DNA from 4 places in the Paenibacillus humicola genome. Region 3 is predicted to be linked to each of the others. Evidence: riboswitches for the same ligand, from Rfam matches in the RefSeq annotation. Region 3 holds a riboswitch; each other region holds the start of a gene.
The links. A riboswitch is a leader RNA that binds a small molecule or an ion and turns the genes downstream of it on or off. The one in region 3 is predicted to bind cyclic di-AMP.
Positions count from the first base shown of each region.

Region 1: linked by a shared signal. The riboswitch ahead of PD282_RS00140 (ubiquitin-like domain-containing protein) and the one ahead of PD282_RS19645 (TrkH family potassium uptake protein) in region 3 are both predicted to bind cyclic di-AMP.
Region 2: linked by a shared signal. The riboswitch ahead of PD282_RS02970 (APC family permease) and the one ahead of PD282_RS19645 (TrkH family potassium uptake protein) in region 3 are both predicted to bind cyclic di-AMP.
Region 4: linked by a shared signal. The riboswitch ahead of PD282_RS00705 (C40 family peptidase) and the one ahead of PD282_RS19645 (TrkH family potassium uptake protein) in region 3 are both predicted to bind cyclic di-AMP.

Region 1 is NZ_JAQGPL010000001.1:22,986-30,672, forward strand. It holds gene PD282_RS00110 (initiation-control protein YabA) at 1-90, shown strand, start outside; gene PD282_RS00115 (tRNA1(Val) (adenine(37)-N6)-methyltransferase) at 156-965, shown strand; gene rsmI (16S rRNA (cytidine(1402)-2'-O)-methyltransferase) at 943-1,836, shown strand; gene PD282_RS00125 (AbrB/MazE/SpoVT family DNA-binding domain-containing protein) at 1,950-2,204, opposite strand; gene PD282_RS00130 (HD domain-containing protein) at 2,482-3,792, shown strand; gene PD282_RS00135 (TatD family hydrolase) at 3,809-4,585, shown strand; cyclic di-AMP (ydaO/yuaA leader) riboswitch at 4,775-4,984, shown strand; gene PD282_RS00140 (ubiquitin-like domain-containing protein) at 5,304-6,377, shown strand; gene rnmV (ribonuclease M5) at 6,493-7,056, shown strand; gene rsmA (16S rRNA (adenine(1518)-N(6)/adenine(1519)-N(6))-dimethyltransferase RsmA) at 7,053-7,687, shown strand, end outside.
Region 2 is NZ_JAQGPL010000001.1:623,199-630,885, forward strand. It holds gene PD282_RS02950 (aldo/keto reductase) at 1-448, shown strand, start outside; gene PD282_RS02955 (hypothetical protein) at 739-933, opposite strand; gene PD282_RS02960 (ABC transporter permease) at 1,102-1,950, opposite strand; gene PD282_RS02965 (ABC transporter ATP-binding protein) at 1,993-2,775, opposite strand; cyclic di-AMP (ydaO/yuaA leader) riboswitch at 3,173-3,372, shown strand; gene PD282_RS02970 (APC family permease) at 3,540-5,357, shown strand; gene PD282_RS02975 (VOC family protein) at 5,532-5,942, shown strand; gene PD282_RS02980 (SOS response-associated peptidase) at 6,158-6,802, shown strand; gene PD282_RS02985 (HAD family hydrolase) at 6,990-7,687, shown strand, end outside.
Region 3 is NZ_JAQGPL010000001.1:4,279,547-4,287,233, forward strand. It holds gene PD282_RS19640 (cation:proton antiporter) at 11-1,246, opposite strand; gene PD282_RS19645 (TrkH family potassium uptake protein) at 1,264-2,622, opposite strand; cyclic di-AMP (ydaO/yuaA leader) riboswitch at 2,693-2,911, opposite strand; gene PD282_RS19650 (CPBP family intramembrane glutamic endopeptidase) at 3,156-4,763, shown strand; gene uvrC (excinuclease ABC subunit UvrC) at 4,840-6,723, opposite strand; gene PD282_RS19660 (YqzM family protein) at 6,925-7,071, shown strand; gene dnaI (primosomal protein DnaI) at 7,205-7,687, opposite strand, start outside.
Region 4 is NZ_JAQGPL010000001.1:143,922-151,608, forward strand. It holds gene PD282_RS00695 (DEAD/DEAH box helicase) at 1-2,848, opposite strand, end outside; gene PD282_RS00700 (hypothetical protein) at 3,005-3,448, shown strand; gene PD282_RS00705 (C40 family peptidase) at 3,666-4,166, opposite strand; cyclic di-AMP (ydaO/yuaA leader) riboswitch at 4,170-4,321, opposite strand; gene PD282_RS00710 (metal-sensitive transcriptional regulator) at 4,750-5,082, shown strand; gene PD282_RS00715 (heavy metal translocating P-type ATPase) at 5,219-7,654, shown strand.

The DNA.
Region 1 (7,687 bases), 4.3 Mb from region 3:
GAAGGCTTTCATATTTGCAACTTGTATTACGGACATTTAAGGACCGAAGGCGACTGCTTGTTCTGCCTGTCCTTTCTGAATAAAGATTGAGTGCGACAAGGCCTGGGCACATTCCGGGTCTTGTTTTTATTACGTATTGACATCCAAGTGGAATAATGAGGAGAAGCGATGCCGTGTCGAACGACGTTACGATTGAACCGAATGAACGAGTGGACGATCTCTTAACCCGCCGTCTTCATATTATTCAAAGCCGGGAAGTGTTCAGCTTCTCCATGGATGCCGTCCTTCTGGCCCGGTTCGCCGGCGTTCCGCCCCGGGGACGCGTGCTTGACTTGTGTACCGGCAACGGGGTCATTCCGCTCATCCTGACGACGAGGACGAAGGCGCCGATTGACGGTGTCGAAATTCAGCCGAAGCTCGCGGACATGGCGCGCCGCAGCGTAAGGATGAATAGGCTGGAGAACCGGATCCAGATCTTTGAAGGGGATTTGCGTTTGTTTCATCTCCAATGCGGGTACGGTATATATGATGCCGTTACGGTCAATCCGCCTTACATACCGGCAGGTACGGGCGAGCCGAATGAAAATCCGTATGTCGCGACGGCGAGACATGAATTGAACGGCACATTGGATGAAATTATACAAGCATGCGCAAGGCTCGTCAGAACGGGCGGACGCGTATCGCTCGTTCATAAACCGTCCCGATTCGTGGAAATCGTGGATACGCTGCGTAAATGGAAGCTCGAGCCCAAACGGATCCGTTTCGTTCATCCCTATGTTGATGCGGAAGCGAATATGGTGCTGATCGAAGCGATCAGGGACGCGAAACCCGACGTCAAGCTGCTGCCGCCTTTGATTGTTTATAATGAAGAAAGACATTATCATGAAGAGATTTTACGGATTTATTACGGGAACAACGACCGGGACGCAAGGGGGGACCAGGATGAAGGTGCAGCGAAGCTTTGAATCGGGGAACGCCGAAGCGCGGCGGCAGGGGATGCTGTATCTGGTCGGCACGCCGATCGGCAATTTGGAGGATATGACCTTTCGCGCCATCCGGACGCTGAAGGAAGCCGATCTGATTGCGGCAGAGGATACCCGGCAAACCCGGAAGCTGCTGACCCATTTTGAAATCGGGACGCGGCTGGTCAGTTATCACGAGCATAATAAAGAGGCGAGCGGCGCGGAGCTGATCCGGCTTATGGAGGAAGGGCATCAAATCGCGCTCGTCAGCGATGCGGGGCTTCCGGCGATATCCGATCCGGGGGCTGATTTGGTGGCGGCCGCGGTCGAGAGGGACATTCCGGTCGTGCCGGTTCCGGGAGCCAATGCCGCCTTGTCCGCCCTCATCATGTCCGGGCTTTCAACGGACCGGTTCGTTTTTGCCGGCTTTCCACCGCGCGAACGGAAACCGCTTCATGAATGGCTGCAGCGGCTGCGCATGCAGGAAGGGACCGTCATTGTCTACGAATCGCCGCACCGCATCGCGAAGACCTTAAACGTCATGCTCGAGCTTTGGGGCGACAGGCGAGCCGCCATGATTCGGGAGCTGACCAAGCGGCATGAAGAAGCGGTTCGCGGGACGATTTCCGAATGTCTAACATGGCTGAGCGAGCATCCGCCGCTCGGGGAATATTGTCTGGTGGTCGACGGCGCAGGCGAGGAGGAACGGGCAGAACGTCAAGACGAAGCCCGCTGGTGGAAGGAGATCAGCGTCGCCGAGCACGTGCAGCGTTACGAAGCGGAGACGGGCGACCGCAAGGAAGCGATCAGGAAAGCGGCACAGGACCGGGGTCTTCCGAAGCGTGAAGTCTACAACGAATTGATGCGAAAATAAAAAAGGACCTTCCTAAGCGGGTTCTGGCTCAGGAAGGCAGTAAGGAGTATAAAAAAGGTTAGAATTAACAAGTTCGGTAAATGTATTATAACCTATAATTTCATTTTTGTCTCTTATTTTGTAATCGGGGAAGGCATTTCGCTCAAACAAACGTTGCAGACGATTTTTCCTTTGAAGTAAGTGACATTTTCGGCATTGCCGCAAAAGATGCAGGCCGGTTCATATTTCTTGAGCATGATCCGTTCGCCGTCTACATAAATTTCAAGCGCGTCTTTCTCGCCGATACCAAGCGTGCGGCGCAGTTCGATCGGGATTACGACACGGCCGAGTTCATCAACTTTACGAACGATACCAGTGGATTTCATCATGAACCTATTTTCTCCTCTCAGGTGGTAATTCGCCAGTGTTCGACAAAATTCTATCTTTTCTTGTATCTATAGTACCAACGTTTCCCATAATAGTCAACCACATTTTAACCGGAAATATTGGGCACTTTGCCCTTCAGACCATTGTTTAGGGGGATTATTGTTCAATGGGGGCTGTAATAGGGAATAGACATTTGGAAATCCATTTGCGACATTTTTCGACATATATTCGACTAATATTGTCGAAATGGTGTCCTATTGTCGAATCGGAGGGAAGAGCATGAATCTTAGGCATCCGCCGCTTGCGGAAGAGAAAGTATTTAAAGATCCCGTCCATAAATATATCTATGTGCAGGAAAATTTAATCTGGAAACTGATCAATACGCAGGAATTTCAGCGGCTTCGGCGGATCCGGCAGCTCGGCACGTCGTATTTGACGTTCCATGGCGCGGAGCACAGCCGCTTCTCGCATTCGCTGGGCGTCTATGAAATTACGCGAAAAATCATCTCTCAATTCGAACGGAGCGCTTACCCGGACTGGCCCCGGGAAGAAAAGCTGATCGCGCTCTGCGCAGCGCTCCTCCACGATGTCGGACACGGTCCTTTTTCCCACTCGATCGAGCAGATATTCGACACGAGCCATGAGGCGTGGACATGCCGCATCTTGCTGGAAAATACCGAGATCAACCGCGTGCTGCGCGAATATGATCCATCGCTTCCAGAGCATGTAGCCGGCGTCATCCGCAAAACGTACGACCGCCCCATTGTGATCAGTCTCGTATCGAGCCAAATGGATGCCGACCGAATGGATTATCTGCTGCGGGACGCTTATTTTACCGGCGTAAACTACGGCACATTCGACCTGGACCGGATTCTCCGCGTGCTTCGCCCCTATCAAGGGCGAATTGTTGTCAAAGAGAGCGGCATGCATGCCGTTGAAGATTATCTCATGTCGCGCTACCAAATGTATTGGCAGGTCTATTTCCATCCGGTGACGCGGAGCTCCGAGATCATACTTCGGCAAATATTTCGCAGAGCGAGCGAATTATATGGGGGTGACTATCCCTTTCGTTTCATATTGGATCCGCTTAGACGGCTGCTGGATGGCACGCTGGGCGTTGACAGCTACCTGGCGCTCGACGAGGCGCTGGTGCAGTCCGTCTTTATGCAGTGGACAAGCGAGCCGGACCCGCGGCTCTCGGCGCTGTGCCGCCGGTTCCTTCACCGCAGGCTGTACAAGTACATTGCGATGGAAGACGCGGACGACGGGCTTTGGGAAGAAATTCGAAGCGAGTTTATTGCCGCCGGCCTGGACCCCGAATACGACCTGGAAATCGACTTTCCCTACGATATGCCTTATGATGTATATCGTCCGGGAGCGCGATCGCTTACGGAAAAGGACGAAAAACCGCCCATTCTGCTCCTTGACGGAGAGGGCCGTCTGTCCGAAATCTCCGAGCGTTCCGAAATCGTTCGTTCTATCACGGGCCTTCATCAGGGCAAATACCATATCTATTACCCTGAGGAAACGGTGCGTGAATCAGCGCATTTGTTTCGTCCGCATATTCGTGCATTTTTCGGTTTCTTATAGAAAGGGGAATAGGATGATGCAGCCGCTATTAATCGACACGCATACTCACCTGGATTCGCATAAGTTCGACGACGACCGCGCGGAAATGATCGAAAGAGCGCGGGCAGCCGGCGTCCATATGCTGGTCAATATCGGCTTTAACCGCGAAACGATTCCATCCACGATCGCGCTTGCCGAGCAGTACGATTTTATTTATGCAGCTGTCGGCTGGCATCCCGTCGACAGCATCGACATGAAGCCGGAGGATTTGGAATGGATCGCATCGCTGTGCGATCATCCGAAGGTGGTGGCAATCGGCGAAACGGGCCTGGATTATCATTGGGATACGTCTCCTAAAGAGGTTCAGCACCGCGTTTTCCGCGAACAGATCCGGTTGGCCAGGCAGAAAAAAAAGCCGATCGTCATTCATAACCGCGACGCTCACGAAGATATCGTCCGGCTGCTGCAGGAAGAAAAAGCAAGCGAAGTAGGGGGCATCATGCACTGCTTTTCCGGCAGCTGGGAGACGGCGAAAAAGTGCATGGAGATGAATTTCTATATTTCCTTCGGCGGACCGGTTACGTTCAAGAACGCCCGCGTGCCGAAAGAAGTGCTGGCCCGCGTCCCTTTGGACAGGCTGCTGATCGAAACGGATGCGCCATATTTGGCTCCGCACCCCCATCGCGGAAAACGAAACGAGTCCGCATTCGTTCGTCTGGTAGCCGAGACGGCAGCGGAAATAACAGGGAAAACACTGGAAGAAATTTCAAAAATCACAACGGAAAATGCCAAAAAATGTTATGGAATTGAATGAATCAAGCTTATATCGCAAGGATTCGGGACTTTTCAAGCGAAAAAACTGATTTTGACGGAAGATATTGCGCGTATACCGTCTTATTTTCCTGTAAATTCGTTAAAATCGTCCTTAATCGCTTCTTTACAATGCGAAGCAAAAGACGGTATGATTCTTTTCAGAAAGTTTTGAAACTGAAAAACGGATTTCAAACCATTATCGCTTAATCTCCGGAAGCGGAGAGCGGGGGAACCACATGCTGCAGAAGGAAGGCCCTTACGCGGACCGTACTGAAGCATCGAATTCTTCTAGGGGTGAATTTCGCAGGCAGGCGCACCGGTGCGCCGGGCACAGGCGAATAGGGCGGCTCTCTCGCCCGAACCCGACAGCTAACCTCGCAAGCGTTCAAAGAGAGATCAACCTCGTGCAGCCAATCCATGGTCCGATTTCATTGCGGAAGCCACGAAACAGATCCTCTGTCATTCGGGGCTTCTTTATTTTTTGGTTAATATTGCTTTACCCGATGACATAGGGTTTTATCATGGAGGTGAGCTTTGGGGAAACCCGAAGAGCGTGTCTGCACGCAAATCATTATAGTCGCGTCAAATGTATCATGCGTAACACTCGACGGCGGGGCTATGTAAGGAGGACCGAAGAAGTGGGCGTATTCCCGTTTAAGGACACCCATGGTAAACGATCATCCAGCATGTCTTTCGCATTGCGATGGAAGCATGAGAACGTGCGTTTAATTGTGCTAAGCGCTCTGATCTCAATCGCTATGACTTTCATGTTTCTGGTGTTGTTGTACGGAACGGCTTCTGCTGACAAGCACGTCTCCGTAGTAGTGAATGGACGCGAGAGCCTGGTCTCCACCAAGGAGCGGGTCCTGCAACGCCTACTGGATGAACAAGCCATCACGATTGGACCGCATGACAAAGTGTCCATGCCGCTGAATGCGGAAGTAAAGGACGGGGACAGGGTCGTCATCGATAAAGCGGTTCCGGTCGTCGTGAAGGCCGACGGCAAGGTTAGAACGTTGTACACGACAGAAAGAACGGTACAGGGAGCGATCGAGGAAGCTCATTTGTTGGTACGGCCTCAGGATAAGGTGTTCCCTGCTCCCGAGACCTCAGTGAAGCCGAATATGGCGGTTCGGGTGACCCGGATCGACAAGAAATATTCCGAGAACCGGTATACGCTGCCTTTCAGCGTCATCAAGAAGGAAGATCCGAAGCTTGAAAAGGGCAGTCAAAAGGTCGTCAGAACCGGTAAAAAAGGCACCGTTGTGAAGCGATATGAAAACATTTTCGCGGACGGCGTGCTCGTGTCCCAGTCGATGGTGGCGAAGCTGATGCAGACCGACAAGAAGGATCAGATCGTCGCGGTCGGCACGAAAAAGCCGGAGCCCAAAGTTACCGTGCTCTCGGCCAGATCACCGAGCGTTCAGACGCTGACGAAGCGGGGCATAACGGTTAATGCTAAGAAAGTGTTACGAAACGTGACGCTGACCGCCTATACCGCAGACGCAGCCTCAACCGGCAAGAGCGAGTCGCACCCGCTGTACGGGGTTACGGCTTCGGGGACGCACGTTGAGGAAGGGCGCACGATCGCCGTCGACCCGGATGTTATTCCGCTCGGCTGGTGGGTCTATATCGAAGGCATCGGCTTCCGGCGTGCGGAGGATACGGGCAGCGCGATCAAAGGCAGTAAGATCGACGTCTACTTTGAGAACGAATCGTATGCCAACAAATTCGGCCGGAAACGGGGCTACACCGTGTATGTCATCGGTCCGAAAAAACCGGAAGCCGTATAGCGAACCGGTTGTGATTTATTCATATTCGTAATTCGAATCGAAATATGCCATGATAAGAAGAGGCGCTTGCCTCTTCTTTTTGCAGTTTGTCTGAAGGGAATGATCGGCTTATCTTATGATCAACGAAATCATTGTCGTCGAAGGGAAGGACGACACCGTCGCGATCAAGCGGGCGGTGGAGGCCGAGACGATTGAGACGGGCGGCTCCGCCGTTGGAGAAGACGTGCTGCGGCGGGTGGCGCTTGCCAGGCAGCGCCGGGGCGTCATTATTTTCACCGATCCGGACCATGCCGGAGAACGGATCCGCAAAATCGTCGCGCAGCGGGTGCCCGGCTGCAAGCATGCGTTTCTCCCGCAGGAGGAAGCCCTGTATAAAGGCGATATCGGCGTCGAGAACGCATCGCCGGAAGCGATACGGCGCGCGCTGTCGAGCGTGAGGACCGAGGTGCCGGAATCGGAAAGCCTGTCCGCGCCGGAAATTTCGTGGGACGATCTTATGCAGGCCGGGCTGGTTGTGCATTCCGAAGCGTCGGACAGGCGGCTGCGCATGGGCAATCTGCTCGGTATCGGCTACGCGAACGGGAAACAGTTTTTCAAGCGGTGCACGATGTTCCGCATCACCAAGGCCGAATTTGCGGCGGCGCTCCAGCGAATGGAACGGGAATTGGAGGACGAATGAACGACGAACGGACGCCCCGGCGGCAGAGCGGCGGCAGGCCCGTACTGGCGGAAGACAGGGCGGTACAGGACATCGCCACGCCCAGACGGACGCGCGATCTGATCGCGAAGCACGGCTTCACCTTTAAGAAAAGCCTCGGCCAGAACTTTCTGGTCGACCAAAATATTTTGCGCAAAATCGTAGCGGCCGCCGAGCTGGATCAAACGAAGGGCGCGCTCGAGATCGGCCCCGGTATCGGCGCGCTGACGCAGCAGCTCGCGCTGGCCGCGGGTAAAGTGGCCGCCGTTGAAATCGACGATCGGCTCATCCCGATCCTGCGGGATACGCTGGCGGATACGCCGAACGTAAGCATCGAGCACGGTGACGTGCTGAAGCTCGATCTCGGCGCGCTGATCGCGCGGGAATTCGGCGGCCTGCAGGGCGTCAGCGTCGTCGCCAATCTGCCCTATTATGTCACGACGCCGATCCTGATGAAGCTGCTCGAAGAGAAGCTGCCGCTCGAGCATATCGTCGTCATGATTCAGAAGGAAGTGGCCGAGCGGATGGCGGCAAAGCCGGGCGGCAAAGAATACGGCAGCCTAAGCGTGGCCGTCCAATATTACTGCGTGCCCGAGCTCGTATGTATCGTGCC
Region 2 (7,687 bases), 3.7 Mb from region 3:
GGAATACAGCCTCATTACGCGCAATATCGAGCCGGAGCTTGTTCCGTTCGCGCTGTCGGAAAGCGTCGGCATCATCGTGTACAGCCCGCTCGGCCGCGGCATTTTGTCCGGCAAATACCGGCCCGGTGAAGCGCCGCCGGCCGATTCGCGTCTGGCCGCGGGCGAGCAGCGGCTGAAGGCGCTGATCGGCAACGAAAGGAGCCTGGCGATCGTGGATATTATTCGCCCGCTTGCCGAGCGCCGCGGACTTTCGCTCGCGCAATACGCCCTGGCGTGGGTGCTCAGCCGTCCAGGTATCACGTCCGCCATTCTCGGCGCGTCCAAGCCGGAGCACATTACGTCGGCGGCCGGCCGCTGGGACGAACGGCTGTCGCAGGAGGAGCTGGACGAAATCGACCGTCTGACGGCGCATTTGAACAACATCGGAAAATCGCTGGTGAAGCAGTAATTCCAGGATGCGGACAAACGAAATCCCCGGAGCCGAATTTCGGCGCCGGGGATTTTGTGTTCGCCGGTGCGAGTTGGTGGGTAATTGCAGGCTGCAGCCGTGCCTGTCGCCGCTGCTCAAAAGCGCTTTTCGCTGCCGAAGCCGCAAGCGGCACCCTGACCGCGAACGCTGCGGCTGCGAGCCGCCGCGGCAGCCGCGCGCGGCTTCTTCGGCGTCCAAGGCACTCCTGCTACGGCTGCGAGCCGTCGCGGCCGCTTACCATATCTTCCGCAGCACCCAGGGCGCGCCCGTTACGACTGCGAGCTGTCGTGGCCGTAGCTCGCACCTTCCGAGCCGTTCAGGTTCGAACCGGCTTTCTCGTTCTCCGCGCTGCGCTTGTACGCGACGACGACGATGCTGCCGTCCGCAGAGTCGGACAAATCCCGCTCGAGCTCCTGCAGCCGTTTGATTTCGGCGGGCGTCAAATCCGCCGGTGAATATTGCATTTTACCGCCTCCCGGTCAGTGAGTCTGATCCTATTATTGCCCGTTTCAGCGGGATTTACCCCCGTTCCCGGACATGCAGATACGAACCGCGCGGAACAAAATAAACGGCCCGTGCAGGCATTTTGCCCGCGCAGGCCGTTTGTTTTTCGGAGGCTTGGAGAAGAAGGGCTATCCTCCGTAGCTGTCCCTCCAGCGAAGCAGGCGCCGTTCGAGGAACCGGACGAGCGAATCGGTCAGCTTCCCGACGAGGGCGAAAATGAGAATGCCGACGAACACGATCGGCGTTTGCGAGAACTGCCGGGCGTCCATGATCAAATAGCCGATCCCCGCGCTCGAGCCCATGAGCTCTGCGACGACGAGGCCGAGCCAGGCGACGCCAAGCGACAGCCGGATGCCGAGCAAAATGTTCGGCAGAGCCGCGGGCACGATGAGCAGCGCGATCTGCTTGAAGCGGCTGTACTGCAGGACGCGGGAGACCTCGAACAGCTTGATGTCGACGCCGCGGATGCCGAGAAACGTATTGACGTAGACGGGGAAAAAGGCGCCTTTGGCGATCAGCAAAATTTTCGACAGCTCGCCGAAGCCGAACCACAGGATGAACAGCGGCGTTACCGCCAAATGCGGGATCATCCGCAGCATTTGCAGCGACGGATCGAGCGTCTGCTCGAAACGGCGCACGAAGCCGACCAGAATGCCGAAGACGAGCCCGAGTCCCGCCCCGAGTCCGAAGCCGAGCGCGGCGCGGTACATGCTGATTTCAAGATGGCCGAAAAGCTCTCCCGTGCGGATCAGGTCCGCGAAGGCGGCGGCAATTTCAAGCGGCGTCGGGAGAAGCGTCTCCGACGTCAGCCCGAGATTTCCGGCCGCCTGCCATGCGGCGAGCAGAATGACCGGCAGCGCAAGGCCAAGCAAGGCGCCGCGCGACTTGGGCCCGGGCCTCCACTTCTTCGCCGGCGTCTCGGCAGGGGAGGACGGCGTCCCGATTCCGGATGCCGGAGGAACGTACACTTTATTCATTTTTTGATCACCTCATCGTTAAATTGGGCCCGGTCCGGCCGGTCAGATACTGTAGCTGGCTTCGGGCTTCGGATCGTCGATTTTCTCAAACTCGCCGATGATGCGGACGCGATATTCCTGGAAAGCCATTGACGTTTTCTTCCGCGGAAAAGGCAGGTCAATCGGCACGACGCTGCGAACCGAGCCCGGGCGGGGCTTCAGGATGACAACGCGCTCCGCCAAATAGATCGCCTCGTCGATATCGTGCGTGACGAAAATCATCGTCGTCCGGTTGGTTTCCCAGATGTCGAGCAGCACCTCCTGCATATGGCTGCGGGTAAAAGCGTCCAGCGCGCCGAATGGCTCGTCGAGCAGGAGCACCTTCGGGCTGCGGAGCAGCGCCCGGGCGATCGATACGCGCTGGGCCATCCCGCCCGACAGCTCGCGCGGGTACGAGCGTTCAAACCCCTTCAGCCGGACAAGCCCGATCAGCTCGTCGACCTTCTCCCGCACCTCCGGCTTCTTCAGCGAAAGATCCCCCGCAATATTACGTTCGACGGTCAGCCACGGGAAGAGCCGCGGCTCCTGAAAAATGAACCCTTTGTCGATGCCCGGTCCGATTACCTCCCTTCCGTCAAGCCGGACCGCTCCGGTATGCTCCGTATCGAGGCCGGCCAAAATTTTCAGCAGCGTGCTTTTGCCGCAGCCGCTCGGTCCGATGACGGTGATGAATTCGCCTTCTTTCATTTGCAGGTCGATGTTGTGCAGGGCCTGCACCGGCCCGGCCTTGGTTTCGAAGCGCCGGTTCAGGCCGGCGATGTCGATTTGGACGGCACTCACGCACATTCGCTCCTTTCGCTTTGCGCCCCATAAAAAAAGAGGCATTTTCGCCCTTTAGCGAAAATGCCTCCGTTTGTACGGTTGGCGCCCCTATGCGGTTTATAAATCGTCTTAATCTCATAAATCCGATAAAAATTATTGTATATGGAAAACATCGTAACAAGGCGGAAGCCCGATGTCAATGCCTTTTTGCTTCCTTTTTTGCCGCCCTGTTCAAGCGATGCTGGTGCGGGTTTTCAGCGAAATCCACAGCAAGAGGCCGCGATCATAAGGCCGGCCGATAAAACGGCCTGCAGCGGCGGAAGGATACACGAAATATCGCTTCATACCGGTCTTTTCTATTCTTTACAGCCGAGCCCCGGCGGAGTATGATTCGATTCGTGATTATTTCGCAGTTTATTTTATTATTGGATCGCTGAATTTCCGCCAGACAGGCGGAAAGCGGGGGAACCGACAGTGCGGGACCGGCCGGGGCCAAGAGCCCGGTTCGATTATCGCACGGGGGTGAATCGCATTCGGACCTTATGGGTCCCGGACGCGTAGGGCGACTCATGCCGCCCGAATCCGGCAGCTAACTTCGCAAGCGTGGACATGGGAGGCGGATATGAATTGTAAACGGACCTGAACGGCCGCAGAGGAACAGGGAGACTCTGTGTTTTTGTGCTGTGCGGAAATGGTTATTGATACGAAAGTAGTACCCGGCTAAGGCCGGGCAATCCGGGAAAAATAAAAAAGCGCTCCGGACGATTTTCAAAGGAGAGTCCACACTGATGGTAAATAAATTGAAGCGCTTCTTGATCGGGCGGCCGATGAAGTCGACCGAGCTTGAAGACGAGAAGCTCGGCAAGCTGAAGGCGCTCGCGGTGCTGTCGTCCGATGCGCTGTCGTCCGTCGCATACGGCACGGAGCAAATTTTGCTCGTGCTGATGGCTGCTGGATTCGCGGCCGTCTGGTATTCGCTGCCGATTTCGCTGGCCGTGCTGGGGCTGCTGACGGTGCTTATCCTCTCGTACCGCCAGACCATCTACGCCTATCCGACCGGAGGCGGAGCGTATATCGTGGCCAAAGACAATCTGGGCGTGCCGACCGGGCTGGTGGCCGGCGGATCGCTGCTTGTCGATTATATTTTGACGGTCGCGGTGAGCTCGTCTGCGGGAACGGACGCCATCACGTCGGCATTTCCCGTGCTGCACGATTACCGCGTGCTGATCGCGCTTGTCATGATCGTGTTTCTGACGATTATGAATTTGCGGGGCATTACGGAGTCGGCTTCGTTATTGGCGGTGCCGGTGTACCTGTTTGTCGTCGCGATTTTCGTCCTGATTATTTCCGGCTTGATTAAATATGCGGCGGGCGGCATTCATGCGGCGGCTCCCGAAATCGGCACGACCGTATCGAACATCAGCCTGTTTCTGCTGCTGAAGGCGTTCAGCTCGGGCTGTTCGGCGCTCACCGGCGTCGAGGCGGTGTCGAACGCCATCCCGAACTTCAGGCAGCCGGCCGAGCGCAACGCGGCGATGACGCTTATGATGATGGGCCTCATCCTGGGCAGCATGTTCATCGGCATCAGTGTGCTCGCTTATTTGTTCGGCATTGCGCCGGATCCGAAGGAAACGGTCGTCTCGCAGATCGCCGAATCGACCTTCGGGCGCAGCGTGCTCTATTACGCGATCCAGGGGATCACGGCACTTATTTTGTTTCTGGCCGCGAATACGGCGTATTCCGCTTTTCCGCTGCTTGCCTTCATGCTGGCGAAGGATAAGTTCATGCCGCATATGTTCAAGGTGCGCGGCGACCGGCTGGGATTCTCGAACGGCATTATTTTTCTCGGCGTCATGTCCATGCTGCTCGTCATCGCCTTCCACGGCGATACGGAAAATCTGATTCCGCTGTACGCGGTCGGCGTATTCATCCCCTTTACGCTGTCGCAGCTCGGGATGATGGTCCGGTGGGTCCGGCTGAGGCCGCCGGGCTGGGCCGTGAAATTCGCGATCAATACGATCGGCATGCTGACGACGCTGACGATCACGCTCATTTTCATTTTTACAAAGTTTACGCAAATCTGGATGGTATTCGTTTTTCTGCCCGTCGTCATCTATTTGTTCAACCGTATTCACCGGCATTACCGGAACGCGGCCGAGGAGCTGCGCATCAACATCAAGTCCGACAAGCCGTGCATCAAAGGGAGTACAATCGTCGTCCCGGTCGCCGGCATTACGCGCGTCGTACTGAACTCGATCAGCTATGCCAAATCGCTGACCGACAACGTGCTCGCCGTCTACGTCGGCTTCGACGATGAGGAAATCCGGAAGATGGAGGAGCGGTGGGAAGAGTGGAATCCGGGCATCCGGCTGATCGTGCTGCGGTCGCGCTACCGCAGCGTCATGAAGCCGCTCATCAAATTTATCGAGACGGTGGAATGGAAAACGGCGGAAACCGACCATATCACGATTCTCATTCCGCAGTTCATCACGAAGCATTGGTGGGAAAACCTGCTGCACAACCAGACCAGCCTGCTGATCCGCGCCTACCTATACAACCAGAAGGACGTCGTTATCGCCACGGTGCCGTTCCATCTGAACCGCTGATGCCCTCCGGAATTTCGCGGCCGGTAAAACGAGTGCATCCTATCGTTAATCCTTCCTCGTAAATGCCGTGCAAAACGGTGGGGAAAACCGCAATCCGGAAGAAATCCATCTGCCGCTATCGTGATACGATAAAGGAAGATTTCTAACTCCCGCAGATGAAAGGAAGGATAACGAATGGCGAAACTGACGCCCTACATTTTCTCGGAGGATGCCAAAGCGCAGGCCGATTTTTACATCGAGGCGCTCGGCGGAAAAATGAACTCCATCTTGTTGCACGGCGATCTGCCGGATGCGAAGGAAGAGATGAAGGATAAGGTGATGCATCTTTGCGTGGAAGCGGCGGGCGTATCCATTTTTATGTCGGACATTGCGAACATGCAGGTGAGCCGGGGCGATTTCATTAATCTGGCGCTCGAATTCGGTGCGGAAGCGGAAGCTTATGCCGCTTTCGAGAAGCTGTCCGAGGGCGGCGTCGTGCATGATCCGCTCAAGCCGGCTTTCTGGGGCTCGCTGTTTGGCCGGCTGCAGGATAAGTTCGGCGTCAGCTGGATGATCACGACCGCATCGGCAGCGCAGGAAGGCTGAATGCCTCGCAGAGAAAAGCCGAATTCATCATCTATCGTGAGGCCGCCGGAGCATCCGGCGGTCTTTTTGTATGCCTTCCCCTACCAAGCCGGGCAGATAGGAACCCCCGCGCATTCCGCGGATATGTCGGCGATAACTAAATTTGAACGTCTTAGGCACCTGCTGCATGAATATGGGATTTCCAGCAAATACTAATGCGGACAGGAGGTGGCCGCATGTGCCAATCGTTATCCATAACCGCTGAAGTATCGGAGCTTTCGGACCGTTTTCAATTGGATCAGGTGCTGTTTTATACGTCGAACCGCCACGAAATTAATCCGACCGAGTCGGTTTCCGCGATCATCGAGCATAAAGGAAGCAGGGTGCTGGACGATTTTCGCTGGGGGCTGATGCCGTATTGGGCGAAGGATTCGCTCCGGATGGACAGCCGGACGATGCTGTGGAAGCCGATTTTCGACCGGATTTTGAAGAAGCAGCGATGCGTCATTCCGTGCAGCGCCTTCTATGTGAGCCGGACGGAAGGGAAGAAGACGGTGCGTGCCAAGCTGGCGATGAAGAGCGGCACGTTCGGCATCGCCGGGCTGTACGACGTGTTTCGTTCGGCATCAGGCGAAGAAATGCGGACGTGCACGATTCTGATGACGCAGTCGAATTCGCTCGTGTCGCCTTACTCCGCACTGATGCCGGCGATTCTGGAGACGGAGGACGTGGACCGGTGGCTGCGCCGGGACGCAGGCGAACCCGGGAGGCTCCACGACATGCTGCGGACGATGGACGCGATGCGGATGGTGTCAATTCCGCTGGACGCCTACGGAGAAGCGGATTCCGGCTTCGAAGCGCCGCGCCCGAAGCTGGTTTGATTTTGCCGGCGGAAATCAGGCTCATTCCCTTTGATTCGGGAGTGAGCTTTTTTGATGAACTTATTTTCGATGAATCCCGTAATCTTTGTTCCGGACTTTGATTTCACCCGAAATGGAACCGAAACTAGAGAAAAATCGCGGTTATGATATAGTTAATATTATTTAATACCTATGGGGGACATGGCTTATGAACATTACCGGCATTCAAAGCCGCATCGAGGCGGTATTTTTCGATTTGGACGATACGCTGTACGATCAGCTGGATTCGTTCCGCGGAGCGGTAGAGGACACGCTGCCGGCCGATTTATGGGCGGGCCTTGAAATGGACGAGCTGTTCCGCAGGGTGCGTTATTACGGCGACCGGCTTTTGGACCGCTATGCGGCAGGTAAACTGACGTTTAAAGAGCTGCGTGTGCAGCGGATGATACTGGCGTTCGCGGACCTCGGCATCGCGCTGGACGAGCGGCAGGCGGAGACGCTGCAAACCCGGTACCGGAACGGTCAACAGCGCATCAAGCTGTCACCGGGGGCGGGAGAGCTGATTGCCGCCCTGCAGCGCGGCGGACTCGACGTCGGGATCTTGACGAACGGGCCGGTCGACCACCAGATGAACAAAATCCGCTCCCTCGGCCTCGACGCCGTTATCCAGCCGGGCCGGCTGTTCATTTCCGACGCGCTCGGCATCGCCAAGCCCGATCCGCGGGTCTTTCTGCAAGTCAGCGAGATTACCGGCCATGCGCCGGAGCGGTGCCTCTATGTCGGGGACGCCTGGGTCAACGACGTAACGGGTCCCCTCGAAGCGGGCTGGCATTCGATTTGGCTGAACAAGCGGGGCGACGCGCCGAGCTCGGGCCACCGGCCGGACCGTATCGTGGGAGCGCTCGA
Region 3 (7,687 bases):
TTAGTGTTGGCTATTTTTCCATTTCCAAATCCATACCGAGCTTTCTTGCCATCCAGGCGGTCGAGCTGGCCTGCAGCAAAATCGTCAGCATGATGGCCATGAACGTCACCGAAGCGATGACGTCGGCATGGTTTACGCCCATGCCGGCAAGCATGCCGGAAAGCGCAGCCGGGATGACGCCCGTCTCCCTTACCCAGCACATGAACCCCATTTCGCGCAGCGTCCACCGCGATTTCGCATCCGGCAGCGCGCTTGCCAGCACCGTCAGGGGGCGCGCGATCAGCATCAGCACGGCTACGGCGATCAGGCTCTGCCACCAGAAGCCGGCCAGCAGGCGTAAATCGACCTGGCTTCCGAGCAGCACGAAGATGAGCATCCGCATGATTACGGTGATATTGTCGGAAAAATGGGTCATTTCCTGGTCTTTGTCGGTCAGATCGAGACCGAACGTACCGGCGTTCCCCCAGATCAGGCCGGCGACGAAGGTCGCCATAAAACCGCTCACGTGAAGAAGGTCCCCGATCAGGTAGGCGGCGACCGCCGTCCCGATCATCGCGATCGTCGTATAATCGCGCAGGATGCCGAGCCGAAAATGGCCGACGAGGTACACGACGAGAAAACCGAACGCGATGCCGATGACGATGCCTCCGAGGGCCGTAATGAGAAAATCGCCGATCAAATGCCCGGCGTTCAGCGCGGATTTGCCCGTCGCCGCTCCGAGCAGCGCGAACGTGACGATGGATCCCGTCGCATCGTTGAAGGCGGATTCGCTTTCGACCGTTTCCCTTACGCGCTCGCGGATTTTGACCTGCCGGAACACCGGAATGATGGAAGCCGGATCGGTGGAGGCGACGACGGAAGCCGCCAGCAGCGAATAAAGCCATTCGATCCCGAACAGCAGGTGAATTGCGGTTCCGACGACGGCGACCGTGATGAGCACGCCCGGCACGCTGAGAAGGCCTACGGTCCACCCAACCTGCCTCAAGCCGTGCAGCCGGATATTGCGCCCGCCGTCGAACAGGATGATGGCCGACCCGGCCACGAGGATGAGCTGGTTGGTCAGCGAGCTGCTCGTCTCGTTGATCCAGTGCAGTCCTTGTCCGAGCAGCATGCCGGCGACGATAAACAGCGCCACATCCGGAAGCTTCAGACGGGATGAGACAAATCCGGCGATCATGCCGGAGCTTACGATTAATAGGATCAGTAAAAGCAGGTGGTGAATGATATCGGTCGTTGGCGTTTCCATGCATGTATTCTCCTATCCTATCCGATGGTCATTTTGCCCTCGGGGTAGCGGTACAGTTCTTTCTCCGTGCGCGGACCGAGCGCGTATGCGAGCGTCAGCGGGCCGAGCCGTCCGGCAAACATGGTGAGGCTGATCAAAATTTTGCCGACCAGCGACAGGTCCGGCGTGATGCCGGTCGTCAGCCCGACGGTGCCGAAAGCCGAGGTCGTCTCAAATAAAATGCGGATAAACGCCTTATCCTCCGTCGTCGACAGCACCATCGTGACGAAGATGACGAGCGCCAGCGACAGCATCGTGATCGTCAGCGCCTTGAAAATCCGCTCGCGCCCCAGCCGGTAGCGGAACATCACGATATCCTCGCGGCCGCGGATCATGGCGATGACGGCGCCGACCAGCGTCGTGAACGTGGTCGTTTTGATGCCGCCGCCGGTCGACCCGGGGGAAGCACCGATAAACATCAGGATGACGATAAAAAACTGCGTCGCCTGCCGCATCGAGCTGATATCGATCGTATTGGCGCCCGCCGTACGCGGGGAGACGGACTGGAAAAACGAAGCCCATATTTTGCCGCCCCAGCTCAACGATCCGAGCGTGGCGTCGTTCGTAAACTCAAACACGAAAATCACGAATGCGCCGACGCCGATCAGAATGCCGGTCGCGGACAGCACGACCTTGGAGTGAAGCGAAAGCCGTTTGTTTTTGCGATAGTCCATCAAATCGGCGATGACGATGAAGCCGAGTCCGCCCAGGATGATCAGCAGCATCGTGACGAGATTGACGATCGGGTCGTGGACGTAACCGACCAGGCTGACGAATGGCGTGCCGAATTGGCCGAACAGGTCGAAGCCGGCATTATTAAAAAAGGAGACCGCATGCCAGACGCCGAAATAGACCGCTTTTCCAAGCGGCATGTCGAACGCCCAGCGGACCGAAAAGAGAACGGCCCCGGCCAGCTCGATGCTGAGGGAATACAGGATTACCCTGCGGATCAGCCGCACGATCCCTTCCATGCTTGTCTGGTTAAACGCCTCCTGAAGGATTAACCGCTCCTTAAGCGAGATTCGTTTTCGCAGTACGAGAGCGAAAAGCGTCGACATGGTCATGAACCCGAGTCCGCCGACCTGAATGAGCGTAATAATGATGATCTGACCCGGGATCGAATAATGGCTGCCCGTATCCACGACCACGAGCCCCGTCACGCAGGTAGCGGAAGTGGCGGTAAAAAGCGCATCCATAAACGGAGTCGAAACGCCGGCGCTCGACGCGAACGGCATCGACAGCAGCAGACCGCCGAGCAGAATGATCAGGGCGAAGCCCGTGACCAAGATTCGGGGCGGGGACCATTTTGCCACGTTCAATATCGATTTGATCTTCATTCGTTCCCCCCACTGTACGGCTCCGTACGCACAAAAAAAAGCACTGGAATCCGAGTGCTTGTATGCGGTCATTCCTGTTCGTTCCAGCCTGCGAGGTTAGCTGACGGATTCGGGCCCGGACAGGCGGCCCTATTAGCCGGGAAGACTGCGGCGGCAAATATGCAATCCGCGGTGCCCGTCCTTGGCGAAATTCACCCCGTGCCGCCGGCAGCATGCCTGAATAAGCAGTTCGCGTCCGACAGCAGTATGGTTCCCCCGTTTTCAGTTTGAAATTCGGCTGTTTTATTCAATTGATTCACATTATAAAACGGAAGACGCGTAAAATCCAACCGTCAATACGGAAGAAATCCATCCGTTTTGCTTCAAATTGAGCCTTAGGCGTCCGCAAATCGGTCGGTTGCGGGCTTTCTTGTCCCGTTATCTTATCCTCCATCCGCAGGCTGCCCATTCGCATGGATAATTTCGGAACAACTATGATATGGTAGTTGTATAGCCCTTTTTTGTCCCCCAATTCAGCCGACCGAGGTGCATGTATGAATGACGATCAGAAGCAGCCGCGCCGGAACCTGTTCGCCTGGCTGGGCGCCGCCGGAATAATTCTCTTTTTGCTGGTGCAGGTCCTTCCGTCCACGTCCGAAGCTTTTTTCGGCAATTCGAGCGAAAAGGTCATTCCGAAAAGCGCCGCCGAACGCACCGCGGCCGATTTCGCCAGACGGCAGTTCGATCAGGCTCCGCTGAAGATGGAGACAGTTTACCAGTCGGACAGTCTGTTCTACGGCTACCTGGAGAAAACGAAGTTAACCAAAGCTTACGACAAAAAATACGACGTCAAATTTCCGACCGACACGTATCAGGTGAACGCAGACATGCCGGGTGGCGGCACGTTGTTCGTCTATATTCACATGGAGCACGGCAATATCGTCGGCTGGAACCGCGTTCCAGACCCGCAGCCGGCGAAGGCTCCCGGCGCGGGAGAAAGCCGCGACGCCGCCGTCAAATTCGCCGTCTCGCAGGGGTTCAAGGCGAATGCGTTATCGGTGAAGCGGGAGGATGCGAACAACGGCACCGTGTGGCTGAACGTAAACGGCTATTCGGCGGGGGATGCGAAGCTGACGCTGCAAATCCGCACCGAACGGACCGCGGACGGCCGAATCCGCGTCGCCGGGTATAAACCGGCGTTTACCGTGCCGCAGAGCTACTCGTCCTATGTCGACGCGCAAGAAAGGCTCGCCGGGAAGCTGTCTTTTATCGGCAGTCTGCTCATGTCGCTGGTCATGTTCATCCTCGCGATTATTTATGCCGTCCTGTACCGCAGGAACACGTCATTCGTGCGCGGACTCGTGATGGCCGTTTTGTTTCTCGGCATGTATACGGCGAACAACTTCAATATGAAGGATGCGCTGCTCGCCAGCTTCGGCGAAGATCCGGACGCCGCGCTTCAAGCGGCGGTGGCGGTCGGCTTCACCTGCTTTTTGACGGCCGGAATGGCGCTGGCGGCCTATTTCTCGCTTGTAGCCGGGGACGGCTTGTGGCGGTCGATGGGACGCAGCCTATGGCCGAGAGCGGCCGCGCCCGGGTACGCCGGACATGTATGGTCCAGCATGAAGCTCGGCTATTTGTTTGCGTTCATGCTGCTCGGCCTGCAGACGATCATTTTCATCGTCCTGATGAACGCGACCGGCGCCTGGTCGACGACCGACGTGACGCAGTCGCCGTACAATTTCGCCTATCCCTGGCTGTTCCCGCTGCTGGCGTGGTGCGCGGCCATATCCGAGGAGGCGGTTTACCGGCTGTTCGGCATCGCCCTGCTGCGCAAATGGTTCAAGAATACGTTTGTCGCCGCGCTCATTCCGACCGTCATCTGGGCGCTCGGGCACGTCACGTACCCGATATTCCCGTCGACGACCAGGCTGATCGAGCTCACAATTATCGGTCTCATACTGAGCGGATTAATGCTCCGCTACGGCTTTATGACGGTCCTGTTCGCTCACGCCGTCATGGACAGTGTCATGATGGCGGTGTCGCTCATTTTCCTCGGCGGGGCCGGCAATATCGTCATGGGCGCCGTTTATGCCGTACTGCCGGCTGTTATCGCTTGGGTCATCGCCCGCTTCGCCCGCTGGAGGTACCGTACCGCATGACGGCTCGGCTGCAGGGCCTGCGGCCCTTTATCGCCCGGCGCCGCCAGAGCGGCGTCGAACGGTCCGGCCGCAGAGCTTATGGCTCTTCGCGCAGCGCTTCGATAATTTGAACGGCGAGCTTCTCGCCGATGGACAGAGGCCGGAAGTCTTCGACGGAGGCCTCTTTAATTTTTTTAAGCGAGCCGAAATGCTTCAGCAGCGCCTTGCGCCGCTTCTCGCCGATGCCGGGGATGGCGTCGAGCCGCGAGGCGACCATCGATTTGGCGCGCTGCTCGCGGTGAAACGAGATCGCGAATCGGTGCACCTCGTCCTGAATGCGCTGCAGCAAATAAAACGGCTGACTGTCGCGCGCGAGCGGAATGATTTCCATCGTATCGCCCGCCATCAGCTGCGCGGTCTTGTGCTTGTTGTCCTTGACCAGTCCGCAGACCGGCACGTTCAGGCCGAGCTCGTTCTCAAGCACGTCCAGCGCGGCGGAAATCTGCCCCTTGCCGCCGTCCACGATGATGAGGTCCGGCTGCTGCAGCCCTTCCTTCAGCACTCGCTCATAACGGCGGCGGATCACCTCGCGCATCGTTTCGTAATCGTCCGGCCCCTGCACCGTGCGCACTTTATATTTGCGGTATTCCTTCTTGTCCGGTTTACCGTCCGCAAACACGACCATCGCCGATACCGGGCTCGCTCCTTGGATATTGGAGTTGTCGAACGCTTCGATGCGCCGCACCTCCGGCAGGCCGATCGCCTCGGCCAAGCCTTGGGACGCCTTCAGCGTCCGGTCCTCGTCCCGCTCGAGCAGACGGAACTTCTCGTCGAGCGTGACCGCCGCGTTGTCCGCCGCCATTTTCACCACGTCCCGTTTCCGGCCCCGCTGCGGCATGAAAATCTTGACCTTCAGCCAGCTTTGCATCGACGAGCGAACCTCATCGCCGGCCGTTCCCGGGGCGGGTCCCGCGTCTTCATCGCCGCCCGCGACAGGCGGAGCTTCGTCCGCCTCCTGCAACGGAGCAGGAAGCAGAATCTCCTTCGGCAGCGCCGGATTGTCGCTGTAATACTGCGTCACGAACGTGACGAAATCGTCGTACGCTTCGCCGTAATAAGGGAAGGTCGTCGCTCTTCGCTCGATCAGCTTCCCCTGACGCATATACATGATCTGGACGCACATCCAGCCTTTTTCCGTCGCGTAACCGAACACGTCGCGGTCCATCGCGTCGTTGATCGTTATTTTCTGCTTCTCCATCACCGCGTCGATCGCATTCAGCTGGTCGCGGAATTCCTTCGCCCGCTCGAATTCAAGCGCCTCTGCCGCCGTTTCCATACGTGCCTTCAGCGTTTTGCGCACCTCGTCGTGTCCGCCGTTCAGAAAGCGGACGATTTCCTGAACCATCGTATCATACGTCTCCTGCTCGACCTCGAATTCACACGGGGCGACGCATTGGCCCAAATGATAATAGAGACACACCTTATCGGGCAGCGTGTTGCATTTGCGCAGCGGATACAGGCGGTCCAGCAGCTTCTTCGTCTCCTGCGCCGCGTAGGCGTTCGGATAAGGGCCGAAATATTTTCCCTTGTCCTTAACGATCCGGCGCGTTACCTCCAGCTTCGGATGACGCTCGCCCGTTATTTTAATGTAAGGGAACGACTTGTCGTCCTTCAGCAGCACGTTGTAGCGCGGGTGGTACTGCTTGATCAGGTTGCACTCGAGGATGAGCGCTTCCATGTTGCTGGCCGTAACGATATATTCGAAATCGCGTATTTCCGATACGAGCCGCTGCGTTTTGCCCGCATGGCTGCCGATGAAATACGAGCGTACGCGATTTTTCAGCACCTTCGCCTTGCCGACGTAAATGATCGTGCCTTCGCCGTTTTTCATCAAATAGCAGCCCGGCTTATCCGGCAGCAGCGCCAGCTTGCTGCGAATCCGTTCGGCTGCGGATTTTCGCCCGGACTTTACTTCTTCCATCCGACTAACTCCTCCTCCATGCTGCGCTCTCCTTATTGTAGCACAGCGAAGCGGGAAAACGGATAGCGGGAGCGCCCTGCGCAGGCCGCTCCGATTGTTTGCAAAATCGCCTCACAATTGTCACGCGCGAAGCTTTACAACGTTTCGGAATTCTGGGTATACTAGGAGAAGCAATTTTTGTCTTCGAGGAGGAAGTTGAAAATGGAAAATGTTAGAGACCCTCGTGAACACGTAAACGAAGAACCGCGAGACGATTTTGGCGACGTATTTATGGGCTTCAGCGTCTTTTTCGGCTTTCTGTTCGTTGTGTTCGCCATCGCGGTGATCATTAAGTTCGCGATCTCGTAATTCCAAGGCTTCGCAGCGAATCTCCTCGCGCGGGGCCTTTTTACTTGCCGGTTGCCGGCCGGCCAAGTCCGGCAGAAATCCAGCCGAAATAAACAAAGACCGGGAAGCAGCGTGCTCCCGGTCTTTATCACGTTTAGCGCTGGCCGCGTTTGTTGTACCCCGACACGTAAACCGTCTCGACGTACGGGCGAATCCGGTCCATAATCCGCTGCCCTTTGTGAAGCTCGTCCCCGTCCTTGCTCGTAAAGCTGAAATGCCGCTCCAGCGCGTCCAAATCGTAATTGGACGTATAGAAGGTCGGCTTGCGGTTCATCCGGTAGTTGAGAATCGAGCCCATCACGTGGTCGCGAACCCACGGATTCAGGTTCTCGGCTCCGATATCGTCGAATATGAGCAGGTCCGTCTCCTTCATCATGTCGACCGTTTCCTTCAGCTTGCCGGGCTCGAGCATCAGCGATTTCAAATCCTCGACGAACTCCGGCATATAAACGATCGCGCCCGTGTAACCGGATTTCGCCAGCTCATAAAGCATATAGCACATCAGGAACGTCTTGCCCGTGCCGAAGCTGCCGGCCAGATACAGTCCTTCCCGCCCCAGCCCGTGTTCCTTCGTGCG
Region 4 (7,687 bases), 4.1 Mb from region 3:
CCAGAAACTGGACGGCAAACGGCGACGGGGCGTTCGTTTCCCGGACGGCGATTTCGATCTCGCCGCCCGATATCCGCTCCAGCAGCCGTTTCAAGCCGCCGGCGTCCAAATAGCTGTGCAGGCATTCGCGCATCGCCTCCTGAAGATACGGAAAATGCTCCGCGTACGGAAGCGACTGCTTCAACAGCTCTTCGCTCCGCAGCCGCTTCTGCCACATTGGGGTGCGGGTGAAGCTGCGCGACAGCAGGAGCGACGTCTCGGCGATGCGCCGGAACGCAATCGCGAGCAGCGGGGAGCCGGATGCGGCTTCGGACAGCAGCGGCTCGGCGCTCTCCGGCGTGACCTGCCAGAGCGTCTGCAGCCAGGAGGCATCCCCGTCCGGCAGCACAAGCTCGATGCCGTTGTCCTTGGCGTTGCCGTAAGGCTTGTATGGGAGCAGCCGTTCGAACTGCCGCTCGATCGCCAGCAGCCACGTCCGGTTGATGCGCCGCCCGAACACGCTGTGAATAATGATGCGTGTCTGGTTCATCAAATCGCGGTAATGCTCGATCATGATCCGGCGGTCGGTCGGCAGCCCGAGCGCCCGGTGCTGCGCCGAGGCAAGCCCGATCAGCTCGGACGCCGCCAGCCGGTCGAGCCCGTACTCGGCATCCAGCCAATCTTCGGCGGCTTCCTCGCGCCCGCGCACCCGCAGCTCCTCGCCGGACGGGTTTACTGCCGCCAGATCGGGGGTCTTGAAGCGTTCCGCATCCGCGCCGGGCAGCCGGGAGTCCGGGCCGCCGGACTCCGCCGAATGCCCGGAGCTTGCTGCCGGACCATCGGAGCTTGCTGCTGGATCCGCGCCCCGCCCGAGACCGGCAAGTCCACTTCCGTCCCCGCCGCGCCCGGCTGTTTCCGGGCTCAGCCCGAACCGGTCCGCAAGCTCGCGCAGGAATGCGCCGAGCCTGGTGCCGAGCTCGTAGCTGCGGCCGCCGGGCTCGGCCCGCCAGAACGGGATCTCGCTGAAACGGTTCGGTGCTTCCTTCACATAAACGCGGTCGTTCTCGATGCCCGTGATCATCCAGGAGGACGTGCCGAGCTGGAACACGTCGCCGACGCGGCTTTCGGCGATATATTCCTCGTCCAGCTCGCCGAGATGGCTGCGGCTGTCGGCATGGTGAACCGGATAGGCCGAGCTTTGCGGGATCGTGCCGGCCCCGGTGATGGCCGCCATCGCAGTGCCGGCGCGCTTGCGGAGCAGACCGGCGCCGCGGTCCCAATCGATCAGCGGCCTGGCGAACGGATAGAAGCCGGCCAGCACCTTAAGCGCCGCCTCCAGCCGTTCACGCGGCAGGCTGCGATAGCATTCGCTGCCGGCGACCAGCGCATACAGGCTGTCCACCGACAGATCCCCGGCGGCGACAATCGCGGTCATCTGCTGCGAGAGCACGTCGATCGGCGCTTCCGGGAGCGAGATCGCTTCAATGCTTCGGCTCGCAATGTCGCGGCACAGCACCGCCGCCTCCGGCAGCTCGCTCCGGCTCCGCGCCAGGATGAAGCCGCGGCTGACGCCGCCGACGGCGTGGCCCGCCCGGCCGATCCGCTGGATGCCGGCCGCAGCGGTCTTCGGCGAGTCGATCTGGATGACGACGTCGACATGGCCGACGTCGATGCCGAGCTCGAGCGAGGACGTGGCGACCAGGCAGCGAAGCTCGCCGGCTTTGAGCATCCGCTCGACTTCGAGCCTGCGCTCGCGCGACAGGCTGCCGTGGTGGGCGCGGGCCATTTCGTATCCGGCGGCGTCGTTCAGCCGGAGGACGAGGCGCTCGCACAGCCGGCGGCTGTTCACGAAGAGCAGCGCCGAACGGCTGCCCTCCATCAGCTGCATCAGCCGCTCGACGATCGGCTGCCACACGGCGTCGCGCGTTTTGGCCGGCCGGCTCAGGTCGGGCATCGTGACACGCACCTGGATCGTTTTCGTCATGTCGCTTTCGACGATCCGCACGGGCCTCTCCGCGAAGCCGAGCGGGTGGCTGCCGCCCGCGCCCGCAGCGCGGTCCGCTTGGCCGATTGCCGATCCCGCCGTCACATCCGCGGCAGCCGAACCGCCGCCCGGACCTTCGGCGCGGCCTGCTTCGGATGCCGCCGCTCCGGCCGTCTCCGCGGCGTCGCCGGCCCGCTCCCAGCCGCCGAGAAACCGCGCGACGCGTTCGAGCGGCTTCTGCGTCGCCGATACGCCGATCCGCTGGACGGGGGAGGGGCACAGCGCGGACAAGCGCTCGAGCGTAAGCGACAAATGCGCGCCGCGCTTATCCGGGGCGAGGCCGTGAATTTCATCGACGATGACGGTGCGTACAGTGCGCAGCATGGCGCGGCTCTTCTCGCCCGTCAGCAGCAAATAGAGCGATTCCGGTGTCGTGACGAGCACATCGGGCGGCCTGCGGATCATTTTGGCGCGCTCGGAGGAAGGCGTATCGCCCGTCCGCACCGCGGTGCGGATCCCGGGCCAGTCGTCCTGTCCGTCTACGGGGCTTTCCGCCCGGAAGCGTTCGATATCGTCGATAAAGCCGGTCAAATGGTGCTGGATATCGTTGTTGAGCGCCTTCAGCGGCGTCACGTACAGCACGCGCACCCCCGGCTCCCGCGGGGCCGTTCCTTTGTCCGCTGCCGCTTTGTCCCGCGCGAGCCGGTCGAGACAGGGGAGCAAAGCGGCAAGCGTCTTGCCGGAACCGGTCGGCGCGGCGATCAGCGTATGCCGTCCGGCGTCGATGGACGCCCAGGCTTCCAGCTGCACGGGGGTCGGCTCGCCGAAGGCTTGCGCGAACCAGCCGGCAAGCGTCGGATGAAAGGCGGACAGTTCCGCACACATTTCGGTCACCGTCGAAAACTCCTTTCTGCGATTTTCCTCTGCAAGGGACAGCTTGAAGTGGTACCATTATACCCGTTTTTTGGTCAGTTTGCGCACAGGCCCACATAGGAATAGAAAAAACGGCCGCCGCTTGCGGCGGGGACGGGAGGATGCCGGATGGCAAAATGGCGGGAAAGCCTGGATGCGCGAAGGGAGGAGTGGAAGCAGGTGGAGGAGGCGCTTTCGCGCACCCTTGCGGGGCGGTCGGTGCTGCGCGTCGGGGGACCCGGCGCGCCGAGACTGGCGGCGCCGGCTTCGAAATCGGTCCGGTCGGGCGAGCTTGCCGGCGTCGAAGGCACGTTCGAAGCCGGGTTAGCCTGTTTTTGCCTGCGCGAGCTGCCGGCGGCGGAGCGAAGGGATTTTCTGAACCTGTGGCATTCGCGTCTGCGCGACGGGGCGACAGCGGTGCTGGCCGACCGGCGCGGCGAAGGCTGCGAGACCGCGTTTCAGCTGCACGAGCTGTTTGCGCCGGCCGGAACGACGCTCGACGTGCAGGTCGGCCGGACCTTCTGGTGGGTGCGCTACAAGGTGAAGAAACCGATTGACGCCGCGAGATCATGATTTGCTCGGATCAGACGCTCATCCTGCCGCCCCTGCGCCGATGGTTTCATTTCGTTCCCGAAACGCCGCTCATCACGAGGGTAAACAAAAACGCAGCCCGCTTGTCCGGCAGGCGGACAGGGCAGGCTGCGTTTTTGACTCCTCTATAGGAAAGGGGAAGCTTTCGCCTTCTTTTCACTATAGATCGAAGCCGGTTCTTCCTGAAGGGCGGAGCGAATTAATCGGCGTCTCCGCCGCCGTCCGGTGCATCGGACGGTTCGTCGGCATACTTTTGAAACGTATCCGGGCTCATGACGCGACGCGCGGTAACAAAGCGTTTCGAGTAGTACGAATCGCTGAGCGCACTGATCGTCACGCCTTTGCTGGAGGACGAGTGGGCAAATTTGCCGTCCCCGACGTAGATGCCAACGTGCGAAATGCCTCTGCCGTTCGTATTGAAAAATACGAGGTCGCCGGCGATCAAGTCGCTCTTGTCGATTTTCTTGCCGAGCCTGGCTTGCGACGAGGATGCGTGCGGGATGTTGACGCCGAGTTTATCGAACACGTACATCGTAAATCCGGAGCAGTCGAATCCTTTCGTCGTGGTGCCGCCGTAATGATACGGCGTTCCGATCACGTCGCTGATGACGCCATCCATTTTGGAGTCCGCAAACACGCTTCCTGCCTGGAAGGCTGCCGCAATGACGAGACCGATCATGAGCAGCAAAACCTTTTTCAAAAGAGAAGCTCCTTCCAACGCCTGCGAGGTTAGCTGTGGGGTTCGGTTGAAGGCTCCCTATGATCGCCTCTGGCATCCGGCCCTGCGGATACCGGGATCAATTCACCCAGAGTGGTTCCCCCGTTTCCCTTGCGGGAATTCGGCAAAATTTTCATCTTCGCTTACATTTCGATCATTTTCACACTTCTCCTTCCAAGTTCACAATTTGTTCACACATTAGAATTATGAAAGTGCAACTTTTTCGCGTTTCACTCGTACAGCGGGTTTCCGGGTTTTCAGATGGCCTATTTTTTCGGCTAAAGCGTTCTTCGGGAGCGGGGCGGCGGTTCGCCGTCCTGTCGAAAAAGGGGCAAAATCCGGCGGAGGCGCAGCGTACGTCAAAAAGACCGTTTCGTGACGGAAGCGGCCGCGGTTTTGTTCCGGACGAGCGTAGTGGGAGCCCTTGGAATCCGCACCGCTGGCGAAGCGGGATGCTCCTTACCTGCGTTGCCGGGACAATATTACCACTGATTGTATAGGGGGAGGGAGTATAGTATAATATAGATTATGAAGGAGGCGAGTCAAAATGAGCGTGGAAATGGAAATGCTGGGTCAAGTAAATGAACAGGATTCCAATTGTTGCGGAACCGATGGAACGGGACGAAAAAGCCATCATTCGGATAAAGTAAAAAATAGTTTGATCAGCCGTCTGAATCGGATTGAAGGTCAGGTTCGCGGCATTAAAGGGTTAATTGAGAAAGATACGTATTGTGACGACGTTCTGAACCAGATCGCCTCGATTCAATCCGCTCTGAATGGAGTCGGAAAACTTTTGCTGGAGCATCACCTGAAAAGCTGTGTCATCGAGCGTATCCAAGAAGGGGATACCGAGGTTTTATCGGAACTGATGATCACCATGAACAAACTCATGAAATAAAACCCAAGCCCAGCAGCGCTTGCTGCTTTTTCTTTAACCGATAATATACGGTACTGGGGTATTGTAAAAGATGTTGACTAAAAATAGGGTAGTGGGGTATACTACGAGCAAGGAATTGAACAAGAGGTGAATGATTGTGGAAACAAACGCTGCACAAGAAACCAAACAAACGACTTTGCAAATCACGGGCATGACGTGCGCCGCTTGCGCGAACCGAATTGAGAAGGGCCTAAACAAATTGGAAGGAGTCTCTGCCGCAAGTGTCAATTTTGCGCTGGAAAAAGCGAGCATCACTTACGACCCGGCGAAAATTGGCATAGGGAATGTGGAAGAGACCATTAAAAAGCTCGGCTATGATACGGCTAAAGAAGTGGCTCTGTTTAAGCTGGAAGGGATGACGTGCGCCGCTTGCGCGAATCGCATCGAGAAGGGACTCGGCAAAATGCCCGGCGTGGCCGGTGCATCTGTCAACTTTGCGATGGAAACTGCTCGTGTTGAATATTCGCCGGGTGAAGTCTCGATCGAAGAGATGCAAAATAAGGTCAAACAGCTTGGTTACAGAGCGATCGCCAAACAGGAAAGTGAAAACGCAGATGATCACCGCGGCCATGAGGTCAAGAATCAAAAACGGAAACTGCTCCTTTCGGCAATTCTTTCCTTCCCTCTCTTGTGGAGCATGGTTGCGCATTTTTCATTCACCTCATGGATCTACTTGCCGGAAATGCTGATGAATCCATGGTTTCAGCTTGTTCTGGCCACTCCTGTACAATTTTATGTCGGCAGACAGTTTTACGCAGGTGCATATAAGGCGCTCCGCAACGGCAGTGCGAACATGGACGTTTTGGTCTCGCTGGGCACTTCGGCCGCTTACTTCTACAGCTTGTATCTGACGATCGATTGGGCCGCGCAAGGAGGCAGTGTCCATCACGGACCGTCTTTGTACTATGAGACGAGTGCGATCCTGATCACGCTTGTTATTTTAGGGAAGCTATTTGAAACGCTCGCTAAAGGCCGCACATCGGAAGCGATCAAATCGCTCATGGGTCTGCAGGCAAAAACGGCTTTGGTTGTTCGTGAAGGTCAAGAGCTGACGATTCCAGTGGATGAAGTTATCGTAGGGGACATCGCGCTTGTCCGTCCCGGAGATAAAGTGCCGGTAGACGGCGAAGTTCTTGAAGGCATGTCTTCGGTCGATGAATCGATGCTGACCGGAGAAAGCCTTCCTGTAGAAAAGAAAGCCGGGGACTCCGTAATCGGCGCAGCGATCAACAAAAACGGCATGCTGCGTATTAAGGCGACAAAAGTCGGCAAAGAAACGGCACTAGCGCAAATTATTAAAGTCGTGGAAGAAGCGCAAGGCTCGAAAGCGCCGATTCAACGGGTAGCGGACAGCATCTCCGGCATTTTTGTCCCGATTGTCGTCGGAATCGCAGTTGTCGCTTTCCTCGTATGGTATTTCTTCGTGACGCCGGGTGATTTTGCAACGGCATTGGAAAAGGCCATCGCGATCCTCGTCATTGCTTGCCCTTGCGCACTCGGTTTGGCAACGCCGACCTCAATCATGGCGGGATCCGGACGCGCCGCGGAGCTTGGTATCTTGTTCAAAGGCGGCGAGCATTTGGAGCAGACACATAAGATTGACGCGATCATTCTGGATAAAACGGGTACTGTGACGAAAGGCAAGCCGGAACTGACGGATGTATTAACAGAAGAAAACGAAACGGAATTCCTTCAACTCGTCGGCGCGGCCGAAAAAAATTCGGAGCACCCGCTTGCGGAAGCGATCGCTGCCGGCATCCGTGAACGAAATATCGAACTGCCGGGAACCGAGTCCTTCGAGGCGATTCCGGGATTCGGTATCAAAGCCAGAGTAGAAGGAAAACAACTGCTCATCGGCACGCGCCAATTGATGGAGAAGTACGAAGTCGATGTGAAGCATGCTTACGAGTCGATGGCTCGTTTGGAAGAAGCCGGCAAGACGGCGATGCTGATCGCGATCGACAACCGGTATGCCGGGATGGTTGCAGTGGCGGATACGATTAAAGAAACCTCGAAGGACGCGGTTGGCCGTTTGAAAGAGATGGGGATTCAGGTGATCATGATTACCGGAGACAACGAACGGACGGCGAAGGCGATCGCGGCCCAAGTCGGCATCGACCATGTACGTGCGGAAGTGCTTCCGGAAGGGAAAGCGGAAGAAGTGAAAAAGCTGCAAGCGCAAGGCAAAAAAGTGGCCATGGTCGGGGACGGCATTAACGATGCGCCGGCACTGGCGACAGCGGATATCGGTATGGCCATCGGTACCGGAACCGATGTGGCGATGGAAGCGGCGGATGTAACGCTCATGCGCGGCGACCTGGCGAGCATTCCCGATGCGATCTATATGAGCCGTAAAACAATGAGCAACATTAAGCAAAACTTGTTCTGGGCACTCGGTTATAATACGCTCGGGATTCCGATCGCTGCGATTGGCTTGCTTGCACCATGGGTAGCGGGCGCGGCCATGGCATTAAGCTCGGTCTCCGTTGTCCTCAACGCGCTTCGGCTGCAGCGTGTGAACGTACGTCAATAAAGAAGTTTAACCGTGCTTTTCGTAGTTGATGTT